One region of the Variovorax sp. RA8 genome, then DNA from elsewhere that is predicted to be linked to it. Evidence: riboswitches for the same ligand, from Rfam matches in the RefSeq annotation. Region 1 holds a riboswitch; the other holds the start of a gene.

Region 1 (7,768 bases):
CGCCCCCCGAGGCGCGTCAACGGCCCGAGCTTGAGCGTGGCGGGCTCGTAGCCCTTGAATTTCAGCCACGCCTGCGCCTGCCCACGCGTACGGATCGTCGCGGGCTCCATCGCCGCGGCAAGCGTCTCGATGACCCACTGGTTCGACTGCTGGTACCTGTCGCCCCAGACATAGCTCACGATGCTGTAGGGCGCCGTGTGCAACCGCGTGACGCGCGAGGGCGATTCGTCGAGCGCGGCCCGCAGTCGCGCCTGCACGGCGGGGCTCGGCACCACCCATGCGGCTTCGTGGCGCCACAGGTCGTCGAGGAAGAACTCGCCCAGCCCCTGGCGGTAGATCGCCGCCGTCGCAGTGTTGCACTGGTTGAGCTTGTGCACCACGCGCCAAGCCCCCGCCTCGGTCTTGTAGGCCAGGCCCATGTGGGAGTAGCGCAGCCCGTACTTGCCCAGGTCCTGCCCCGCCCGCGCCAGCAGCACTACCTGCGCGCCGCTGGCGTCGAACTGCTGCGCCGTGCGCTGCGCGAGCTCCATGCCCTTGATGATCGATGCCGCGCTCACCTTCTGCTCCTCGCAGGACCGGCCGGCGTGCGCGTTGAGCGGGAAGAGGAAGAGCCCCGCCAGCACCACCGCCACCGCGGCCGCGAGCAGGTGCATCACCGCCCGCAGACCGCGCCGCGCGCGCGACACGCGGCTGCGGTACTCGGTCTCGTAGCTGCCGAAGTTGGTGGGGATGCGTCTCACGACAGCCTCTCGTTGTAGAGCAGCGCGCGGCCGATGGCGTTGGGAACGAAGGCCAGCACCTCGCCGGCCGCCGACAGCACGACGCCCGTGCCGATCACGCTGACCGTCACCACGGTGCCGGCCACGACGGCGCTGCCATGCACGGAGCGGCCCAGCACCTTGACACTGGCGCGGGCGCCGTCGGATGCGCGCTCCAGCAGATAGACGGTGCCGTCCACCGACGCCTCGACCGCCACCACTGTGAGCGCCGTCCCGCCCACCGACAGCGCCGCAGGCACGGCCACCACCGCGCTCGCCGCGCTGGCGGCCAGCGAGGCGGTCCCGACCACCGAGGCCACCGGGAGCATCGACAGCGCGGCCGAGCCTTCGCTCTGTGCATGAGCCTGCAGCGGGGCGGCGGCGCCGGCCAGCGCGGCACAGGCCGCGATCAACGCCGTGACCAAGGACTTCTTCATGATGTGTTCTCCGGAAAAGAGTGATGGAAGGGGCTGGGCGTTCATTCGCTTCGATCTGCTTCGGCGCGGGCTTCGCGGCGGCCTTGCAGGCGCGCTTCGGCGATGTCGGCTTCATGGCGGTCCCGCAGGGTCTTGGCCAGGGTGAAGGCACTGCTGATCAGGAACAGCCAGCTCACGCCGAGAAAGGCCTTGTAGGTCTCGCCGATCTCCATGCGTAGCAAGCCCCACCCGGTCAGGCCCATGGCGGTGAAGAAGCCGCCCCACACCACGAGCTTCCACATCGGCGTGTCGCCGGCGCCGGGCGTCGCGCCGCGCTGGTTGTCGCGCACGAACTTGGCGAGCACGAAGGCAGCCGACAGGCAGAACACGTAGCCCATCACCATGAACGCCCGATCCAGCGCCTGTCCCGGCAACCAGCCGAGGCCGGTCGCGCAGAGGAACACGGCGAGCCCGAAGGAGATCCAGACCTGGACTTGCCAGGCGCGGGTGTCGCGCTGGATGGAGACGGTGGAGGTAGAGGGTTGCATGAATGCCTCGCGGCGTAGTGAAGGTGCGCGAATCATGGTTCGCTCGTTCACCGCGGGGCGCAGATTCCTGCACCAGTGGCGGATCTGGCCGCCACCGGTATCGTCAGTCGGTACCGATGCGCTGCTGCCGGCGTCGCAGCAGGTCGTCGCGCGTGAAGGCCCGCTCGGCGCCGGCCAGCCGCACGGCGATTACCTCGAGCGCGTCGTGCGTGGGCGCCGGCGTGCCGGGGCGCAGGAACAGCAGCGGCGACGCGATGCTGATCAGCAGCAGGACCCAGTGGAGCCGCGGAGGCCGGTGATGCTGGCGCCAGAGGAAGACCGCGCTGACGGCCGCGCCAAGCAGGAAGCCGGCCGCCACCTCCGACTTGGAATGGGCATAGATCGCCAGCCTCGACAGCCCGATGAGCGCGGCAAAGACCCAGCCGAGCGCAGCGACGGCCGCGCGCACGCGCGGCCGCCAGTGCGCGGCGACCAGCCAGAAGGCGACCGGCCAGATGCTGGTCGAGAGCATCGTGTGCCCGCTGATGCCGGTGAAGTTGAGCGTGGCGCTGCCGATGCCCCAGCCCATGAAGGCAATCTTCGAGGCCGCCACCAAGGCGCCGGCCGAGCCGAAGAGCGCGAGCCAGCGCCAGGCGACCGGCCGCGTGACCGTCCGCACGCCCAGCCACACGGCGATCCAGGCCGCGACCGGCAGCAGGAAGCCGCTGTCACCGAACCAGGTAATCGAATACCAGAAGTCGTCGGGCAGGAACAGCATCAGGCCGGCTGGCTCCCCAGCAGGCTGCTCACGCGCCGCTGCAGGGACTCCGGCTGCACTTCGGCGCGCGCCATCGCGCTGCCGACACGGAGCCCGACGCGGCTGAAGAAGCCGCGCCGGAAGGGACGCACCATCGCCACGCGCTCGCCGTCGCGAACCTCGATGCGGCTGAAGTAGGAGCCCCAGAGGTTGGTCAGCGCCATCGGGATGACCGGCGCGTCGACGCCTTCGGCGCGGGCGTCATCCAGGATCTTCATCACCCCGCCCTTGAAGGTCTGTAGCGTGCCGTCCCGCGTGATCGCGCCCTCGGGGAAGATGGCGAGCAGGTCGCCCTCGCGCAGCACCTGCACCGCGCTGGCGAAGGCCGCCGCGTAGGCGGCGGGATCTTCCTTCTGCGGCGCGATCGGAATGGCCTTGGCCAGGCGGAACAGCCAGCCGAGCACCGGCACGCGGAAGATCCGGTGGTCCATGATGAAGCGGATCGGCCGCGGGCTGGCGGCCATCAGCAGTACCGCGTCGATGAAGCTCACATGGTTGCAGACCAGCAAGGCCGGGCCCTCCGCGGGGATGTGCTCCTCGCCCTTCACCTCGAAGCGATAGACCAGGTGCGTCAGGACCCAGGCGACGAAGCGCAGCAGGTACTCCGGCACCAGCATGAAGATGTAGAAGGCCACCACCGCATTGGCGATGCCGGTGAAGAGGAAGATCTGCGGGATGGTGAAGCCGGCCTTGAGCAGCGCCCCCGCAATTGCCGCGCTGGCGATCATGAAGAGCGCATTGAGGATGTTGTTGGCCGCAATGATGCGTGCGCGGTGCGTGGGCTGGCTGCGCAGCTGGATCAGCGCGTACATCGGCACGCTGTAGAGGCCGGCGAAGAGCGAGAGCAAGCCCAGGTCGGCCATCACCCGCCAGTGCGGGACCTGGGCCACGAAGCCTTGCAAGCCCATCTCGGTCGCGGGCGACAGGCTGCGCGAGGCGAAGTAGAGGTCGATGGCGAACACGCTCATGCCGATCGCGCCCAGCGGCACCAGGCCGATCTCCACCTGGCGGCGGCTCAGCGTCTCGCACAGCAGCGAGCCGATGCCGATGCCGACCGAGAACACCACCAGCAGCAGCGAGGCGACCTGCTCGTTGCCATGCAGCACCTCCTTGGCGAAGCTCGGGAACTGGCTCAGGAAGACGGCGCCGAAGAACCACATCCACGAGATTCCCAGCAGCGAGCGGAACACCACCAGGTTGCCGTGCGCAAGCCGCAGGTTGCGCCAGGTCTCGCCCACCGGGTTCCAATTGATCGCCAGGCCCGGGTCGGTTGCCGGCGCAGGCGGAATGGCCTGCGCCACGCCGCGCCCCACCAGCGCCAGCAGCAGGCAGGCCACCGCCACGGTGGTATGCCCGATGCCCGGCAACGCGACCAGCACGCCGCCGGCCACCTGGCCCAGCAGGATGGCGACGAAGGTGCCCATCTCGACCATGCCGTTGCCGCCGGTCAGCTCGCGCGCATCGAGCACCTGCGGCAGGTAGGCGAACTTGACGGGGCCGAAGAGCGTCGAGTGAAGCCCCATCAGGAACACGCAGCCCAGCAGCAACACCGCATCGGCACGCATGAATCCCCACGCGGCCAGCACCATGATCGCGATCTCGAGGTTCTTGACGAAGCGGATCATCTTCGTCTTGTCGTACTTGTCGGTGAGCTGCCCCGCCGTCGCCGAGAACAGCAGGAAGGGCAGGATGAACAGCGCGCCGATCACCAGCCCCGCCATGGCCGGCGGCATCCAGCCGAGCTGCAACTGGTAGGTCACCATCACGGTGAAAGCGAACTTGAACAGGTTGTCGTTCGCGGCCCCAGCGAACTGGGTCCAGAAGAAGGGCGCGAAGCGTCGCTGGCCAAGCAGGGAGAATTGGTTGGCGTGGGAGTTCGGCGCGGGCGCGCCGACGAGCGGGGAGGTATCGGTGGATATCGTCATTCGAAATCTCCCTGGCGGGCTCCTCAGGCCGTCAATGCGGCCGCGCCCGGATTGTGCCGCAGCGTCTCGCGCCCCATGGCCTGCAGTGCATGCAGTACCGGCAGCGCCGCCAGGGCCGCCGTCACGTGCTTGAGGCTGTGGCCGGCCAGCAGATGGTGCGTCGCCTCGTAAACGGCATGGTCCGCGAGCTCGAAGAGCTTGGCGAGGGCATAGAAAAAGATCACCCATCCCAGCCGCAGGCCGATGGCACCCTGCGCGGGCCTGACCAGCGCCAGCGCGAGCACCAACAGCATCCCGCCGAACTGGACCAGGGCCCAGGGCAGCACGTTGTCCGTGGCCTGGCAGACCGCGACCGCCAGCAGGCCGGCAGCAAGCACGAACCAGGCGGCGGGCCAGCCGGCGCGCGCGCTGACCCGCTCGCAGACGGCGCAACCGATCAACCCGGCGAAAGCCACGGTCATCCCGGCACGGTCGGCCGCCAAACGCAGGGCGTCGGGTTGCAGATGGTAGAAGGCCGAGCCCGCAGCCGTGATGACCAGGCCGGCGAAGAACATCCAGGCGCAGTCGAGCAGGTTGACCGGCGGCTGGGTCACCGCGTGGTGCAGCGGCACCGCGTCCTGTACGTGCTCGTGCGTCCTGTCGTGCCAGTGCAGCCAGCGCAGGCCCCAGACGCCTAGCGCCGCGAAGGGCAGGTTGCTCAGCACGTCCATGGCGTGCGGCAACCCGGCCCAGCCGCGTTCGTCGGCAAAGGGCCCGTCGCCGATCCCTGGCGCGCCCAGCGCGGGGCCGAACATGCCGGTCAGCAGGAGCAAGGTGAAAAAGAGCAGGAGAGCACGTTCGCGGCGGGAGAGAAGAGACAAGAGGGACATGGCGGCTCCGGGGGTGGAATGTCGGTGCGGCGGAATGTAGGTTGCCAGCGCCTATGGCAGCATCGAGAATCGATACGGAGTACTTTTTCACGCCCTTCGGTATCGAAACGCTATACCCGGACCCATGAGCACCACCGTCGATCTCATCCAGGCTCTCAAGAACGAGCTCAAGACAGCGCGCATGACCTATGCGGATCTCGCCAAATCGCTGGACATGGCCGAATCGAGCGTCAAGCGCATGCTGGCCAAGGGCGACATGCCGTTGACCCGGGTCGACGCGATCTGCCGCGCCCTGAAGATCGACTTCGCGGAACTGGCGCGGCGCGTTGCCGACGCGCAGCCGCTGCTCAAGGAGCTGACGCTGGAGCAGGAGAAGGCCGTGGTCAAGGACAAGAAGCTGCTGCTCATGGCCATCTGCGTGCTGAGCCAGTGGACGCTGGAGCAGATCGTCGCCGCCTACCGCCTCAGCGACGCCGAATGCATCGGCTACCTGGCGCAGCTGGACCGCATCGGCATCATCGAGCTCAGGCCGCTCAACCGCTACCGGCTCAAGCTGGCCAAGACCTTCCGCTGGCGCCCGCACGGGCCGGTGATGGACTTCTTCCGCGAGAACGTGGTGCTGGACTATTACCGCGGGGGTTTCGACGGGCCGGCCGAGGGCCTGCTGCTGGTACACGGATCGATCAGCAAGTCCCTGGCGCCGGCCTTCCTCGATCGCCTGCAGCGCGTGGCGCAGGATTTCGCACAGCAGCACCAGACCGACCAGAAGCTCTCCCCCAAGGAACGCGAGGGCTACACGCTGCTGCTGGGCATGCGCAACTGGGAATTCGAGCTGTTCACCCGCCTGCGCCGTTCGTGACAACCGTCCAAGAAACCGGTTTCAAGCTAGAATCCCCGCTTGCAGCAGGTAAGCGGATGCCCGCCATCCCACCGTCGGCGAAAACTCCCATGAACGCCCAAGCGGTAGACCCACGCGGTTCGATCACTGCTGCCTTCGTCAATCGCCGACTGGAGAGTCATCACCCCGCGTGATGCGCCGAAGGAGCAAATCCGTTGCGACAGCGCAGCGGGTGAATCTCTCAGGCACCAAGGACAGGGGGAGCGGCAAAACTGGAACCCGGGTCCAGGCGCCTCCCAAACCGGGTGCCGCGGCTCGCCGTTCATGCCATCCCATAAGGATTCGGACATGCGCGTGCTCGTACTCGGCGCCGGCCTGCTCGGCGTCACATCGGCCTATTACCTGCAGCAGCTGGGCCACGAAGTGACCGTGATCGACCGGCATGCGACGCCCGGGGCCAAGGCCCGCGGCCTCGCCGCCGCCGGCCTCTCGCCGGATGCCGCCCGGCTTCTCCAGCAGTCGTCCCTCGCCTGGCCCACGCAGGCCGGCTGGAAGGCGCTTCGACGCCAGCTGCGCGGTCGCGTGGGCCGATGGCTCGACCACGCGTTCGGCCCCTCGCCCCGCTTCAATCCCCTCGAGCACCTGGTGCGGCTGGGTGCCTACAGCCGCGCCAGCGCGCGCGCCCTGCGCGATGAGGTCGGCGTGTCCGGCGGCGCGCGCAATGCGGGCGTGCTGAGCTTCTACACGGATGCCAACGCCTTCGAGGGCCGCCTGGCGCGCCAGCCCCGCTGGGACGCGCTGGGCTGCGAGGAGCGGCTGCTCTCGGCAGAGGACGCGCTCGCGCTCGAACCCGCGCTGAGCGGCGCGCGCGAGGCGCTGGCGGGCGCGGCCCATGCGCTCGACGACCCGTCGCGCGATCCGGCCCAGTTTGCCGCGGGCCTCATCTTCCTGTGCCGCGCGGCGGGCGTGCGCTTCCTGACGCGGCACCAGGTGCTCTCGCTGCACGAGGGCGCCGGCCGCATCGACCATGTGAAGGCGCTGGACGCCCATGGCCGCCCCGTCAGGCTGCAGGCCCAGGCTTATGTCCTGGCGCTGGGCGCCTCCAGCGTGACGCATGCCGAGCAGTTGGGGATCGCGATGCCGCTGCGCTTCATGCGCGAACACATCCTCACCCTGCCGATCAAGGATCCGGCGCGCGCTCCGCGCATGGCGCTGCGCGATTGGCAGGGCCGGCTGCGCATTCGCCGCGTCGAGACACCGGCCGGCGACTGCCTGCGGGTGTCTACGACCGTGCACGCCAAGGCCGGCGCCGGGAGCGAGTCCGACCCGGAGTGCTTCGAAGCGATGCTGCTCCGGGTCGAGAAGATGCTGCCGGGCGCCGTGGACGCCGGCCAGGCCGGCTTCGAGACGGCCCTGCACGCGGTGAGCAGGAGCGGCCTGCCGACCATCGGCAAGACCCGACTGCGCAATCTCTTCCTCAACTCCGCGCCGGGCGCGCGCGGCTGGATCAACGCCTGCGGCGCCGGCAAGTCCATCGCGCGCATCGTGAGCGGCCTGCGACCGGAACTGGAGTTCGCCTTCCGCCGCTTGTAGCAGGCTGCGCTTGGTAGGGCGCAAA
Region 2 (7,768 bases), 2.4 Mb from region 1:
AAGTGAGCTTCCTGCCGCGATGAACCGCGGCGCGCGCCCGCGCAGCACTGGCTCGCGGGCGCTCTTTTTTTACGACCTTTCGCATGCCTCGCTCATGAAATCCGCCTTCCTCCGATTCGACCAATGGACCAGTTCGCTGTCCATGGCCGTCGCCTGCCTCATGCTGGTGATCGCCTCGGCGCTCGGCGTGTTCCAGATCGTCACCCGCTTCGTGCTCGAGCAGCCGGCCGAATGGTCGGAGATCCTGATCCGGGTGAGCCTGATCTGGATGGTCTTCATGGGCATCCCCACCGCCTTCCGCCAGGGCGCAATGGTCAGCGTCGACGTGCTGTACCGCTGGAGCCCGCCGAAGATGCGGCGCGTGCTCGACTGGCTGGTGTGCCTCGCGGCGCTGACGCTGATCTGCGTCATCATCTGGTGGGGCTGGGACTACGCAAAGCGCGGCGGCGTGCAGTCCATGGCGGGCCTCGAATCGATTTCGATGTTCTGGGCCTATGTGGCGATGCCGGTCGGCGGCCTGTTCAGCGTGATCGGGATCGTGGGCAACCTGCTCGATCCGCAGCGGCAGGAACTGGAGACCGCGCAATGAGCCGCACGGCCGCTCCGAAGGCGAATAGCACCGTAGCTGAAGGCGAAGGTGCCTCGATGACCGCCGAAGTGACAATGACAAGCGTGGGTGCCCTATGACCCCGGTGATGGTCGCCACGATGGTGGTGTGCTTCGCACTCACCATTTCCGTCGCCGTCTCGATTGGCCTGGCCTCCATCGTCGGCATCCAGGCCTCGAATGCGAACATGCTGATCTCCGTCAAGGAGATGTTCAACGCGATCAACAAGTTTCCGCTCGCGGCCATCCCCTTCTTCATCCTCGCGGGCAACCTGATGGAGACCGGCGGCATCTCGCGCCGCCTGGTGGAATTCGCCAAGAGCCTGGTGGGCGGCGTGCAGGGCGGCCTGCCCATGACCTGCGTGCTGACCTGCATGATCTTCGCGGCGGTGTCGGGCTCGTCGGTGGCCACGACCTTCGCCATCGGCGCCATCCTGATCCCGGCGCTGATCAAGCACGGCTACCCCACCAGCTACGCGGCGGCGCTGCAGGCCACGAGCGCCGAGCTCGGGGTCATCATCCCACCCTCTATCCCGCTGATCCTCTATGGCGTGAGCGCAGAGGTGTCGATCGGCGAGCTGTTCATCGCCGGCTTCGGCCCCGGCATCCTGATCAGCCTGGCGCTGATGGCGTTCGTCTATCTCTACTGCAAGCTCAAGGGCCTCGGCAAGAACGACGGCGACGGCCGCCTGGGCGTGGGCGTGGCCACCTGGCGAGCGGGCTGGGCGTTGCTGATGCCGGTGATCATCCTCGGCGGCATCTACGGCGGCATCTTCACGCCCACCGAGGCCTCGGCCGTGGCCGTGCTCTACGCGCTCGTCGTCGGCATGCTGATCTACCGCGAGATCAAGCTGCCGCAACTCTATGCGGTGCTGCGCAAGTCGGTGATCTCGTCGTCGGTGATCATGTTCATCATCGCCAACGCAGGGCTGTTCGCCTTCCTGATCACGCGCGCCGGCGTGCCGGAGGCCATCGGCCATTGGCTCGAGGCCGTGCTGCAGTCGCCGGCCATGTTCCTGCTCGGCGTCAACGCGGCGCTCTTCATCATCGGCATGTTCATCGAAACCAGCGCGGCCATCATCGTGCTGGCGCCGATCCTTGCTCCTGTCGCCATGCACTTCGGCATCGACCCGGTGCACTTCGGGCTGGTGATGGTGGTCAACCTGGCGCTGGGCATGATCACGCCGCCCTTCGGCGTCAACCTGTTCGCGGCCTGCACGGTGGCGCGCATCTCGCTGGACCGCATCGTCGGGCACCTGGTGCCCTTCGTGCTGGTGATCCTGGCCTGCCTGATGGTCATCACCTACGTGCCGGGCATTTCGCTGGGGCTGCGCGATCTCGTTTATGCGAAGTAGCCGCGCGGGTGTCCTCGATCCGCGATCGCATCCTGCGCCTGCTGCCGGCGGAGCAGGCCCTGCACCGAGAACAACATGGGGTTACAGCGTGGATCGCGACACGGCGTCTTCGCTGACAAACGACACCCCTTCTTCTTGAATAGGCTCTGAAGGGTTGCAGCCGCTTCTCGCGGCCAGCGCCGCCGTTTGCCGCATTGAAGCGGTAACATCTTGCGCGGCCGCGACCGTTTTCCTTCTCTCCCCTGCACGCATGACAAGCTACGGTTTCGTTCACTTGGAGTTTGGCGATCAGCACCGCGACCGTTCGCTCCAGGTGCTGGAAAAATTGCGAACCCGCCTGGCCCAGGACGGCGACCGCTTCTCGAGTGTGATCGTCGACAACGCCCGTGCCAGGCCAGCCGAAAGCGCGACCGGCATGGCCTCCGAGCAGGGCCTGGTGGTCCCCGGCGACAACAGCAACCGGGAGTTCTCCGGCTGGGACAGCGGCATCGAAACCCTGCTCGCTCGCGGCGAGCAGCCCGACGTCTGGCTGTTCTCGAACGACACGGTCGCCCTCAACCACGCCTGGAGCGAGCGCCGGCTGGAACGCTTCGGCGGCGAGATCCGCAAGCTGGCGCTGCATCCGGGCCCGTGGCTGTTCGGCGAGATCAACGACTTCCCGCGCTCGACCATGACCCCCATGGGGCCGCTGCTCGAATGGGTATCGACCTACTGCTTCGCGATGAACGACACGCTGCGCCATCGGCTCGGCACCCTGTCGCCCGGCAACGCGCTGCTGGATTCGCTGGTCAACGAGCGCTTCGAACCGGGCCGGGGCGTATTCCGCGACCATGTGGGCGAGGCCTATGTCGATTTCGTGTCCGCCTGGCTCATCAGCGACGACGGCCAGGGCGTGCAGAAGAAGCGCCGCTTCAAGTGGGACCACGAATGGCACAAGGCCAACCCGCTCGGGCCCGACAACTTCGAGGACCTGCGCATGAAGGCGCGCTGCTGCCTGTCGGAGCACATGCTGAGCCTGCGCGCCCGGCAACTGGGCGCCGACATCCGCTCGCCCTACGACGCCCGCAATGCACGGGAGCACATCCGGCGCTCCCTGCAGTTCCTCTCGGACAAGCTGTGGGAGAAATTCCTGCTGCGCCGGCTGCGGCTGGAACGGTCGTAGGGCCTGTTTCGTTTTACACTCTTCCGAGTCAGGAGAGAGCTTCGCATCGCGGGGCCGCCGAAGGCGCAGGGCCCATCGAACGAAAGGCCCGAACGCTCAGGCAAAAGGACTGACGAGGCGCCCGTGTTTCCGGGCGTTTCCTTGCTGGAGAGAGGCGGCTTTGCTTGAGTGAAGCCGCCCACCGAAGGAGCAAACCTCGATCGTGGGGCGAATCTCTCAGGTAAAGCGGACAGCAGGGGTGGCCCATGGCTTGAACGCCATGGATCCGGACTGCCCCTGATGGAGAGTGCCTTGGCCTCCGCTTCCGACGATCTGCAAAAGACCCCGCTGTACGACCTGCATGTGGCGCTCGGCGCCCGCATGGTGCCCTTCGCCGGCTATTCGATGCCCGTGCAGTATCCCGCCGGCCTGATGGCCGAGCACAAGCACACGCGCACGGCCGCGGGACTCTTCGACATCTCGCACATGGGCCAGCTGCGCCTGGTCGGGCCCGACGCCGCTGCCGCCCTCGAGACCCTGATGCCGGTCGACGTGATCGGCCTGGCGCCGGGCAAGCAACGCTACGGCCTGCTGCTGAACGACGAGGGCGGCATCCTCGACGACCTGATGTTCTTCAACGAGGGCCACGATTCGATCTTCGTGGTCGTCAACGGCGCCTGCAAGGCCGACGACATCGCGCACATCCAGGCGAAGATCGGCCAGCGCTGCCAGGTGCAGCCCCTGCCCGATCACGCCCTGCTCGCGCTGCAGGGGCCGCAGGCCGCGGCAGTGCTGACGCGCTTGTCACCCGGCATCGAGCGCTTCGTCTTCATGACCGGCGGCGCGGTGCAGATCGACGGCATCGCGGCCTTCGCCACCCGCAGCGGCTACACCGGCGAGGACGGGTTCGAGATCTCGGTCGCCGCCCGCGACGCGGAGGCACTGGCCCGGCTGCTGCTGGCGCAGCCGGAGGTGCAGCCCATCGGCCTGGGGGCACGCAACTCGCTGCGGCTGGAAGCCGGCCTGTGCCTCTACGGCAACGACATCGACACCACCACCACCCCCGTCGAGGCCTCGCTGAACTGGGCGATCCAGAAGGTGCGGCGCAGCGGCGGCGCGCGCGAGGGCGGCTTTCCGGGCGCGGCCCGGGTGCTGGCGCAACTCACGGCCGACACCGGCGCTGCCGGCCATGTCGACCACGAGACGCTCAAGCGCAAGCGCGTCGGCCTGGTGGCGCTGGAGCGCGTGCCGGTGCGCGACGGCACGCTGCTCGAGTCCTTCGAGGGCCTGCCGATCGGCCAGGTGACCAGCGGCCTGCTGGGCCCCACGGTCGACCGGCCCGTCGCGATGGGCTATGTCGCCCTCGCCTACGCCCAGCCCGGCACCCGCCTGCAGGCCATCGTGCGCGGCAAGCCGGTGCCGATGGAGGTCAGCACGCTTCCTTTCGTGCCGGCGCGCTACTACCGTGGCTAGCGCCGCAGCTTCTCTCTTTTCTCTTCCTCCCTTCCCTTCCCCAAGGAGCCATTCCAATGACCATCAAGTACACCAAGGACCACGAGTGGGTGAACGCCGAGGGCGACACCGCCACCGTCGGCATCACGCTGCACGCGCAGGACGCGCTGGGCGACGTGGTCTTCGTCGACCTGCCGCAGGTCGGCCAGGGCTATGCCCAGGGCGAGGTTGCGGGCGTGGTCGAGTCGGTCAAGGCCGCGGCCGACGTGTTCATGCCCGTCGCGGGCGAGATCACCGAGGTCAACGAGGCGCTGCGCGCCGATCCCTCCCTGGCCAACAGCGCGCCCGAGGGCGAGGGCTGGTTTTTCAAGATGAAGATCACCGAGCCCGCGCAGATCGACGCCCTGCTCGACAAGACCGCCTACGACAAGTTCGCCGACGAGGCCTGAAAGCGGACACCCAAGGTTTCCTGATCCCTGCCATCCCTGTTCACCGCCATGCAGAAGTCCTCCTTGCCTTCCCTGCCCACCCTCGCCGATCTTGAGAACGCCGGCGAATTCATCGCCCGCCACATCGGCATCGAGGCCGAGGACGAGGCGCGCATGCTCGCTGCCGTCGGCTCGAAGACGCGCGCCGAGCTGATCGACGGCATCGTGCCGCCGGCCATCCGCCGCAGCCATCCGATGCGCCTGCCCGCGCCGGTCACTGAAGCCGGCGCGCTGGCCGAGCTGCGCGGCATCGCGGCGAAGAACAAGGTGGCGAGGAACTTCATCGGCCAGGGCTACTACGGCACCCACACGCCCGGCGTGATCCTGCGCAACGTGCTGGAGAACCCGGCCTGGTACACGGCCTACACGCCCTACCAGGCCGAGATCTCGCAAGGGCGCATGGAGGCGCTGCTCAATTTCCAGACCATGGTCTGCGACCTGACCGGCATGGCGATCGCCAATGCCTCCATGCTCGACGAGGCCACCGCCGCGGCCGAGGCCATGACGCTGGCGCGCCGCAGCGTCAAGAGCAAGAGCAACGTGTTCCTCGTCTCCGGCGACTGCCATCCGCAGACCATCGAGGTCATCCGCACGCGTGCCGCGCCGCTGGGCATCGAGGTCAAGGTCAGCACCGTCTCCGAGACCCTGCCGCACCTGATGGCGAGCGGCGACTTCTTCGGGGCGCTGGCGCAATACCCCGCCACCACCGGCCACGTGCACGACCTGCGCCCGCTGGCGGGCCACGCCCACGCGTACGACGCCGCCTTTTGCGTGGCGGCCGACCTGCTGGCACTCACCCTGCTGGCGCCGCCCGGCGAATGGGACGCCGACATCGTCTGCGGCACCACGCAGCGCTTCGGCATGCCCTTGTGCAACGGCGGCCCGCACGCGGCCTACCTGGCCTGCCGCGACGAGTTCAAGCGCTCGCTGCCCGGCCGGCTGGTCGGCGTCAGCGTCGACACGCAGGGCCGGCCGGCCTACCGGCTTGCGCTGCAGACGCGCGAGCAGCATATCCGCCGCGAGAAGGCCACCTCCAACATCTGCACCGCGCAGGTGCTGCCGGCGGTGGTGGCGAGCATGTATGCGGTCTACCACGGGCCCGAGGGACTGACGCGCATCGCCCAGCGCGTGGCCGCCCTCACCGCGATCCTGGCGCAAGGCCTCGAGCAGATGGGCCGCGAGCTCGCCAACGCCACCGCCTTCGACACGCTCACCGTCCTGACCGGCGACGACACGCCGAAGATCCTGGAGCGCGCCCAGGCCGCCTCGGTCAACCTGCGCCAGGGGCTGCAGCAGCACCTGGGCATCTCGCTGGACGAGACCAGCACGCGCGCCGACATCGAGACGCTCTGGGCCCTGTTCGTGCCCGCCGGCACGCCGATGCCCCGCTTCGAGGAGCTCTCGGCCACAGTCGGCGCACGCATCCCGCCGGATCTGCGCCGCAGCAGCGCCTTCCTCGCGCACCCGGTGTTCAACACCCACAAGAGCGAGACCGCGATGCTGCGCTACATCCGCAGCCTCTCCGACAAGGACCTGGCGCTGGACCGCAGCATGATCCCACTGGGCAGCTGCACCATGAAGCTCAACGCGACGAGCGAGATGATCCCCATCACCTGGCCCGAGTTCGCGGACATCCATCCCTTCGCGCCGGCCGAGCAGCTTCGGGGCTACGCCGAGCTCGATGCGCAGCTGCGCGCCTGGCTCTGCGAAGCCACCGGCTATGCGGGCATCAGCCTGCAGCCCAACGCCGGCTCGCAGGGCGAGTACGCGGGCCTGCTGGCGATCAAGGCTTTTCACGAGGCCCAGGGCCACGGGCACCGCAACATCTGCCTGATCCCTTCCTCGGCCCACGGCACCAACCCCGCCAGCGCGCAGATGGTGGGCATGAAGGTGGTGGTGACCGCCTGCGACGCGCAAGGCAACGTGGACATGGACGACCTGACCCGCGCCTGCGAGCAGCACCGCGACGACCTGGCCGCGGTGATGATCACCTACCCCAGCACCCACGGCGTGTTCGAGACCCGCGTCAAGGAGCTCTGCGAGATCGTGCATGCGCACGGTGGCCGCGTGTACGTGGACGGCGCCAACATGAACGCGCTGGTCGGCGTGGCCGCGCCGGGCGAGTTCGGCGGCGACGTCAGCCATCTCAACCTGCACAAGACCTTCTGCATCCCGCACGGCGGCGGCGGGCCCGGCGTGGGACCGGTGTGCGTGGTCGAGGACCTTGTGCCCTACCTGCCCGGCCACGTGAGCGGCGGCCTCCCCTCCAACGGCGTCGGCGCCGTGTCCGCTGCGCCGCTGGGCAATGCGGCGGTGCTGCCGATCAGCTGGATGTACTGCCGCATGATGGGCGCGGCCGGCCTGCAGCTCGCCACCGAGACCGCCATCCTCAGCGCCAACTACGTCAGCGCCCGGCTCAAGGAACACTACCCGACGCTCTACGCCAGCCCGAACGGCCATGTGGCGCACGAGTGCATCCTGGACCTGCGCCCGCTCAAGGACACCAGCGGCGTGACCGCCGAGGACGTGGCCAAGCGCCTGATCGACTACGGCTTCCACGCGCCCACGCTGAGCTTCCCGGTACCCGGCACGCTGATGGTGGAGCCGACCGAGAGCGAACCGCTGGCCGAGCTCGATCGCTTCATCGACGCGATGATCGTGATCCGCGGCGAAATCCGCCGCATCGAGGAAGGCATCTGGCCACGCGAGGACAACCCGCTGAAGAA

What was found. Region 1 has a riboswitch for glycine ahead of E5P3_RS03395 (FAD-dependent oxidoreductase). Riboswitches for the same ligand answer to the same signal wherever they lie in the genome.
Region 2: it holds a riboswitch for glycine, as region 1 does, so the genes downstream of both, gcvT (glycine cleavage system aminomethyltransferase GcvT) here and E5P3_RS03395 (FAD-dependent oxidoreductase) in region 1, are expected to answer to the same signal.

What each region holds. Positions count from the first base shown of each region.
Region 1 is NZ_LR594662.1:710,771-718,538, reverse strand. It holds gene E5P3_RS03430 (DUF2145 domain-containing protein) at 1-653, opposite strand, end outside; gene E5P3_RS03425 (hypothetical protein) at 737-1,195, opposite strand; gene E5P3_RS03420 (YiaA/YiaB family inner membrane protein) at 1,237-1,722, opposite strand; gene E5P3_RS03415 (phosphatase PAP2 family protein) at 1,826-2,479, opposite strand; gene E5P3_RS03410 (MFS transporter) at 2,479-4,443, opposite strand; gene E5P3_RS03405 (hypothetical protein) at 4,467-5,312, opposite strand; gene E5P3_RS03400 (helix-turn-helix domain-containing protein) at 5,437-6,171, shown strand; glycine riboswitch at 6,311-6,418, shown strand; gene E5P3_RS03395 (FAD-dependent oxidoreductase) at 6,499-7,743, shown strand.
Region 2 is NZ_LR594662.1:3,147,784-3,155,551, reverse strand. It holds gene E5P3_RS14815 (TRAP transporter substrate-binding protein) at 1-6, shown strand, start outside; gene E5P3_RS14810 (TRAP transporter small permease) at 95-589, shown strand; gene E5P3_RS14805 (TRAP transporter large permease) at 684-1,961, shown strand; gene E5P3_RS14800 (hypothetical protein) at 2,236-3,123, shown strand; glycine riboswitch at 3,143-3,245, shown strand; glycine riboswitch at 3,258-3,366, shown strand; gene gcvT (glycine cleavage system aminomethyltransferase GcvT) at 3,403-4,575, shown strand; gene gcvH (glycine cleavage system protein GcvH) at 4,632-5,003, shown strand; gene gcvP (aminomethyl-transferring glycine dehydrogenase) at 5,052-7,768, shown strand, end outside.